Linked DNA regions of Paracoccus pantotrophus. The main gene of each other region encodes a partner of the protein of the gene in region 2 in a complex. Links are inferred from orthologs where the notes say so. Each region holds a gene or a part of one and is shown on either strand. Other genes may lie near its edges. The genes, in order: carA and carB.

The links.
Region 1: the proteins of carB (region 2) and carA are in contact, whole or in part, in a solved structure (PDB 1KEE), measured with the Escherichia coli proteins. The link is inferred for Paracoccus pantotrophus from one-to-one orthologs.

The regions. Positions count from the first base shown.
Region 1 is NZ_CP044426.1:573,669-576,845, forward strand. What follows is about bases 311-3,177. They hold carA (glutamine-hydrolyzing carbamoyl-phosphate synthase small subunit), read right to left. Parts: upstream 2,385-3,177; coding sequence 1,236-2,384; downstream 311-1,235. Other genes in these bases: ESD82_RS13255 (glycosyltransferase), read right to left, coding at 311-1,135; ESD82_RS13265 (GatB/YqeY domain-containing protein), read left to right, coding at 2,553-3,017. Also shown: more of ESD82_RS13255, read right to left, coding at 1-310. UniProt on the Escherichia coli protein: Small subunit of the glutamine-dependent carbamoyl phosphate synthetase (CPSase).
Region 2 is NZ_CP044423.1:1,179,415-1,183,598, forward strand. Bases 83-3,956 are described here. They hold carB (carbamoyl-phosphate synthase large subunit), read right to left. Parts: upstream 3,616-3,956; coding sequence 283-3,615; downstream 83-282. Other genes in these bases: ESD82_RS05690 (TIGR00645 family protein), read right to left, coding at 3,805-3,956. In the rest of the region: more of ESD82_RS05690, read right to left, coding at 3,957-4,184. UniProt on the Escherichia coli protein: Large subunit of the glutamine-dependent carbamoyl phosphate synthetase (CPSase).

The DNA.
Region 1 (3,177 bases), on a different replicon or contig from region 2:
GAAAGCCGCGCGCGACCTTGTGCAACTGGCCGGGCTCGGGGCGGTCCTCGGCGTCCCAGACGCCGATGATCGAGCCGCGGCAGAAGTTCAGCGCATAGTTCAGCGCCCGCGGCTTGGTGCGCACCGGCCCGTCGGGCACCTCGACCACGCGCAGCCAGCGCGGCAGCCGGACGCCACGCAGCGCCTCGCAGGTGACGCGGTCGGTCTCCTCGACCACGATCAGGATGTCCATCAACTCGCGCGGGTAGTCCAGCCGCGACAGCCGGCCGATCAGCTTTTCGGCGATATCGGCCTCGGCGAACAGCGGCACCATGACCGAGATCACCGGCAGCGGCGCCGTCATCTCGGGCTGCGGCCGGGCGCCGCGCGCCGGCTTTTGCAGGCGGTCCTGCCGGTGCCGGCGCAGGATGGCGGCAAAGGAGAACAGCTTCAGCGTGGCCGAGGCGACCAGCGTCAGCACCGCCCAGGCCGTCAGCAGCGCGATCACCGCAGCAGGCGCCAGCACCAGCCCCAGCGCCGCCGCCGCCATCAGGCCCAGGGCGATGCGGCCCAGGCGGCGCTCGTTGCGGGTGCGGCAACTTTCCTGGGCGGGCACGCGGGTTTCGGCCTGGCGGATCAGCGCGGTGCGGCGCAGGGCCAGGATCGCCTCGCGCGCGTCGTTTTCCGAACACAGCAGCATGCGCACCGCGCCGAAGCCCCTGGGCAGGCGGTCCTGCAATGCTTCGAAGCCTTCGGGCCGGGCGGTGGCGATGAAGGTGACACCGCCGACCCGGCGCCAGGGCACCGCGCCCTCGGCCAGGCAAAGCTGGGCGCCCATCGCGTCGACCAGCCGCGGATCGGGCGGCAGCGCCTTGAGGTCCAGCACGCTGGCGCGCCATTGCCGGGACAGGGCGCGCAGCAGCGCCTCTTCCCGCACCCAGCCGTTCGCCAGGAGGATCCCGCCCAGCCGCGCGGATTGGCGCTGGCGCATGACCAGGGCCTTGAGCAGGTCGCGCGGCTCGACCGCGCCGTCCTCGATCAGTATCTGGCCCAGCGGGCGCAGGTCGCGGGTCGCGATTACCGTGCCGGTCGTGGCGGGCGCGGCGTCCTCGGCCGGGGCGCCGGCAAGGGGCCAGATGAGGGCGGTGCGGGCCATAGGCGATTCCCGGTCTGGGTCGTTCCGACCCCCTCTCTGGCATGCAGAGGGTTAAGAACCGGTTAACCGCGGTCTGGCCCGTCCTTAGCCGGCGTTTCGATCAGCCGCGCCGGCTGCGCATCGCCTCGGTGAAACGCTCGAACAGATAGGCGCTGTCTTGGGGACCGGGGCTGGCCTCGGGATGGTATTGCACCGAGAAGACCGGCTTATCGGCCACGCGCAGCCCGCAGTTCGAGCCGTCGAACAGGCTGACATGGGTCTCGATCACGCCTGCGGGCAGGGTCTGGGCATCGACGGCGAAGCCGTGGTTCATCGAGGTGATCTCGACCTTGCCGGTTTCCACGTCCTTGACCGGGTGGTTCGCGCCGTGATGGCCGTGGTTCATCTTCACGGTATGGGCGCCAAGCGCCAGCGCCAGCATCTGGTGGCCCAGGCAGATACCAAAGATCGGCAGGTCGCGGTCCAGCAGTTCCCGGATCATCGGCACGGCATATTCGCCGGTTGCGGCCGGGTCGCCCGGACCGTTGGACAGGAACACGCCCTCGGGGTCATGCGCCAGCACCTCCTCGGCGGTGGCGGTGGCGGGCAGCACCGTCACCTCGGCGCCGCTTTGCGCCAGCGAGCGCAGGATATTGCGTTTCGCACCGTAATCGACGGCAACGACGCGGAAGGGCTTCTTTTCCTCGGACTGGCCGAAGCTGCCGGGCCAGGACCACAGCCCCTCGCTCCAGCGATAGCTTTGCCGGCAGCTGACCTCCTTGGCGAGGTCCAGGCCGACGATGCCCTTCCAGCCGCGCGCCTTGGCGACCATGGCGGCGATGTCGAAATTGCCCTCGGGGTCATGGGCCAGCACGACATGGGGCGAGCCCTGCTGGCGGATCGCGCGGGTCAGGCGGCGGGTATCGACGCCGCCGATACCGATGCGGCCGCGCCGGGTCATCCAGTCGATCAGGTCGGCGCTGGCGCGCCAGTTCGAGGGCTCGGTCGGATCCCATTTCACCACGATGCCCGAGGCAACGGGCTCGGGCGCCTCGTCGTCCTGTTCGGTCACGCCGGTATTGCCGATATGGGGGAAGGTGAAGGTCACGACCTGGCTGGCATAGGAGGGATCGGTCATGATCTCCTGATAGCCGGTCATCGCGGTATTGAAGACCAGTTCGGCCACCACTTCCCCGACCGCGCCGAAGCCCTGGCCGTGGAACACGGTGCCGTCGGCAAGCGCAAGACATGCGGTCGGTTTCTGGGGCATCGTCACTCTCCGGGTAAATCGGCGGGAACCTAGGTAAAGGGCGCAGGCGCGTCAAGGCGGGAACGGGCGGCATGCGGAACTTTGCGGCCGGGGCGGGGTTGAGCGCACGGCTTGACGGCGGGGGCGAAGCCGGGCACCACCCGGCGGAATACATTCAGCGAGGATCACATGGGACTGCGCGAACGCATTCTGGCCGATACGAAAGAGGCGATGAAAGCCAAGGACTCGGCGCGGCTCTCGACGCTGCGGCTGATCTCGGCCGCGATCAAGGACCGCGAGATCGCCGCCCGCGGCGAAGGCGGCGACGAGGCCGGGCTGGCCGAGGCCGACCTGACCGCCATCCTGTCCAAGATGGTCAAGCAGCGCCAGGAATCGGCCAAGGCCTATGAGGAGGGCGGCCGGCTGGAACTGGCCGAGCGCGAGCTGGAGGAGATCAAGGTGATCCAGTCCTACCTGCCGCGCCAGCTGGACGCCGAGGAAACCCGCGCCGCCATCGACAAGGCCATCGCCGAGCTGGGGGCCGAGTCGATCCGCGACATGGGCCGGGTCATGGCCGAGCTGCGCGCCCGCCATGCCGGCCAGATGGATTTCGGCGCCGTCGGGCCGATGGTCAAGGACCGGCTGATGAAGTGAGCTGATTCTCGGGCCTCACCGGGTCCGAGCATCGCCGCAGCTCCGCCGCGCATAGCTTTCGCGGCTCAAGGCTGATACAATTATTCTTCTGATGGGCAAAAGCTCGCGCGGCGCGCGGGTTTTTGTTTACAGTGGCCCCGACTCGCCGCCAAAGACGCGA
Region 2 (4,184 bases):
GCGATTTTTCAGCGGCCTGTCAAACCGCCAGGTTGCGGATCGTCCGCGCGGGCGGCCGCGGCGACCGTATCAGGCAATGGATGCCCAGGCCGAAGGTTTGCCACCCCTGCCGATCCGGCCTGGACGAACGCGCGATCCCGCATCTGTGCTGCGGAGCCGCGCATGATCCCGCTCGGCAAGCTGGCCGAGTGGCCACCGGCACTCCTGCCCGGAAAGGCCGGGCAGCGGTCGTGTTAGGGAACCGGGGGCAGCATGAGGCCCCCGAACAACCCCATCCCGGCGCTAGGCCTGAAGCGACCTCACCCCGACTTCGCCTTCGCCGCGCGACTTGATCGCCGCGACCGCGGCGATGCTGCCGGCGGCGGTCGTGTAATAGGGGATCTTGTCGTTCAGCGCGACCGCGCGGATCTCGCGCGAATCGGCGATGGCCTGGGCGCCCTCGGTGGTGTTCAGCACCATGGCGATCTCGCCGTTCTTCAGCCGGTCCACGATGTTCGGGCGGCCCTCATAGACCTTGTTCACCAATTCGGTCTCGACCCCCGCACCGCGCAGGAACTCGGCCGTGCCGCGGGTCGCGACCAGCTTGAAGCCCATGGCGGTCAGCTCGCGCGCCGCTTCGGCCAGTTCGGCGGTCTTGTCGGCATCGCGGACCGAGACGAAGACCAGCCCGGCCTCGGGCAGCTGCGTCCCCGCCCCCATCTGCGCCTTGAGGAAGGCGCGCGGGAAGCTGCGGTCCCAGCCCATGACCTCGCCGGTCGAACGCATTTCCGGGCCAAGCAGCGTATCGACGCCGGGGAAACGGGCAAAGGGCAGCACCGCCTCCTTGACCGAGAACCAGGGCGTGTTCGGATCGGCCAGCGTCAGCGGATCGGCAAAGGGCAGCGGATCGTCGGGGCCGACGCCCTCGGGATAGGCCGCGCGGGCGGGGAAGTTCGACATCGGCTCGCCCGCCATCAACCGCGCGGCGATGGACGCAATCGCGCTGTCGGTGGCCTTGGCGACGAAGGGCACGGTGCGCGAGGCGCGCGGGTTCACTTCCAGCACATAGATCGCGCCGTCCTTCAGCGCGAATTGCACGTTCATCAGCCCGACGACGTTCAGCGCGCGGGCCATCGCCTCGGTCTGGACCTTCAGCTCGGCGATGGTCTCGGCATCCAGCGTATGCGGCGGCAGCGAGCAGGCCGAGTCGCCGGAATGCACGCCCGCTTCCTCGATATGCTCCATGATGCCGGCGACATGCACGGTCTTGCCGTCGGACAGCGCATCGACATCGACCTCGATGGCGCCCGAGAGATAGCTGTCCAGAAGCACCGGGCTGTCGCCGGAAACCTGCACCGCCTCGCGGATATAGCGGTTGAGCTGGTCCATGTCGCGCACGATCTCCATCGCGCGGCCGCCAAGCACATAGGACGGGCGGATGACCAGCGGGAAGCCGATGCGCTGCGCGATCTCGATGGCCTCGGCGTCGGAATGGGCGATGCCGTTGATCGGCTGCTTCAGCCCCAGGTCGTTGAGCAGCTTCTGGAAGCGCTCGCGGTCCTCGGCCAGGTCGATGGCGTCGGGCGTGGTGCCGAGGATCGGGATGCCCTCCTCCTCCAGCGCATTGGCCAGCTTCAGCGGCGTCTGGCCGCCGAACTGGACGATGACGCCGTGCAGCGTGCCGTTCTCCTGCTCGACCGCCAGGATTTCCAGCACATGCTCCAGCGTCAGCGGCTCGAAATACAGCCGGTCCGAGGTGTCGTAATCGGTCGAGACCGTCTCGGGGTTGCAGTTGACCATGATCGTCTCGTAGCCGGCCTTGGTCAGCGCGAAACAGGCATGGCAGCAGCAATAGTCGAACTCGATGCCCTGGCCGATGCGGTTCGGGCCACCGCCCAGGATCACCACCTTCTTGCGGTCGCTGGGCCGGGCCTCGTTTTCCACGTCGCCCATCGCCGGGGCTTCGTAGGTCGAATACATATAGGGGGTCTGGGCCTCGAACTCGGCCGCGCAGGTGTCGATGCGCTTGAAGACCGGGTGCAGGTCATGGGCGCGGCGGGCCTGGCGCACCTCGGCCTCGGCCTTGCCGGAAAGCTTCGCCAGCCGGGCATCCGTAAAGCCCATCATCTTCAGCCGCCGCAGGCCCTCGGCATCCTCGGGCAGGCCCTCGGCACGGACCCCGGCCTCGGCATCGACGATCTCGCGCAGCCGGGCCAGGAACCAGGGGTCGAAACTGGTCGCGTGCTGGATCTCGTCGTCGGAAAGCCCGTGGCGCATGGCCTGGGCGATCAGGCGCAGCCGGTCGGGGGTCTGCTGGCTGATCGCCTTGACGATGGCCGCCTTGTCGGGCGCGCCGGGGATCTCGATCTCGTCGAGCCCGGTCAGCCCGTTCTCCATCGAGGTCAGCGCCTTTTGCAGCGATTCGTGGAAGCTGCGACCGACGGCCATGACCTCGCCCACCGATTTCATCGCCGTGGTCAGCTCGGGCTTGGAGCCGGGAAACTTCTCGAAGGCGAAGCGCGGGATCTTGGTCACGACATAGTCGATCGAGGGCTCGAAGCTCGCCGGCGTGACCTTGGTGATGTCGTTGTCCAGCTCGTCCAGCGTATAGCCCACCGCCAGCTTGGCGGCGATCTTGGCGATGGGGAAGCCGGTGGCCTTCGAGGCCAGCGCCGAGGACCGCGACACGCGCGGGTTCATCTCGATCACCACCATGCGGCCGTCCTTGGGATTGATCGCCCATTGCACGTTCGAGCCGCCGGTCTCGACCCCGATCTCGCGCAACACGGCGATGGAACCGTTGCGCATGCGCTGGTATTCGCGGTCGGTCAGGGTCAGCGCCGGGGCGACGGTGATCGAATCGCCGGTATGCACGCCCATCGGATCGACGTTCTCGATGGAACAGACGATGATGGCATTGTCGGCGCGGTCGCGCACGACCTCCATCTCGTATTCCTTCCAGCCCAGCAGGCTCTCGTCCACCAGCACCTGCGCCACCGGCGAGGCCTCCAGCCCCGAGCGCACGATGCGCTCGTAATCGTCGCGGTTATAGGCGACGCCGCCGCCGGTGCCGCCCAGGGTGAAGGCGGGGCGGATGATGGCGGGCAGGCCGATCTCCTCCAGCGCCTCCATGGCCATCGAAACCCCGGCCGCGATGTCATAGCGGCCGTTCGGATGCTTGGGCGCGGCGACGATGGTGGCGCGCGGGTTCTCCAGGCCGATGCGGTCCATGGCCTCGCGGAACAGCTTGCGGTCCTCGGCCATCTCGATGGCGGCGCGCTGCGCGCCGATCAGCTCGACGCCGTAGCGGTTCAGCACGCCCATGTCGGCCAGCGCCAGTGCGGTGTTCAGCCCGGTCTGCCCGCCCATGGTCGGCAAGAGCGCGTCCGGCCGCTCCTTGGCGATGATCTTCTCGACCACCTCGGGGGTGATCGGCTCGATATAGGTCGCATCCGCCATCTCGGGATCGGTCATGATCGTGGCGGGGTTCGAGTTCACCAGGATGACCCGGTAGCCCTCTTCACGCAGCGCCTTGCAGGCCTGGGCGCCGGAATAGTCGAATTCGCAGGCCTGGCCGATGACGATGGGACCGGCACCGATGATCAGGATGGATTTGATATCGGTTCTTTTCGGCATGGCGGTCCCCAGGGCTAGCGGCTGATAAATCGTCCGGGGTTATAGCCATGGCGGGCGAAGTCGCAAGGGTCCGCGCCGCCCGCCCGGCCAAAAATCCGCGGCCATGGCAAGGGGCAGCGCCGATCCTGCGCCGCCCTGCCCTTCTTCGTTCCCCCAATACCCATGCGGCCGCGCAGCCGGCCCAAGGGTTCAGGCCTGGGACGCCTTGGCCTTCTTCAGCGTCTTGCCATGGCTCGCGATCCAGTCCATCGCCGCCAGCAGCACGCCCGAGACCACGAAGACCAGGTGGATCACCACCATCCAGCGGATCTGTTCAGGGGCATATTTGCCGACATCCATGAACACCTTCAGCAGGTGGATGCCCGAAATCGCCACGATCGAGGCCACCAGCTTCAGCTTCAGCGCCGAGAAATCCACCTCGCCCTGCCACTCCGGCCGGTCCTCGTGTTCGCTCAGGTCCATGCGGCTGACGAAATTCTCGTAGCCGGAAAAGATCACGATCAGCAGAAGGTTCGCCGCCAGGCTCAGGTCGATCAGCGCCAGCACCCCCAGCACCGCATCGTTGACCG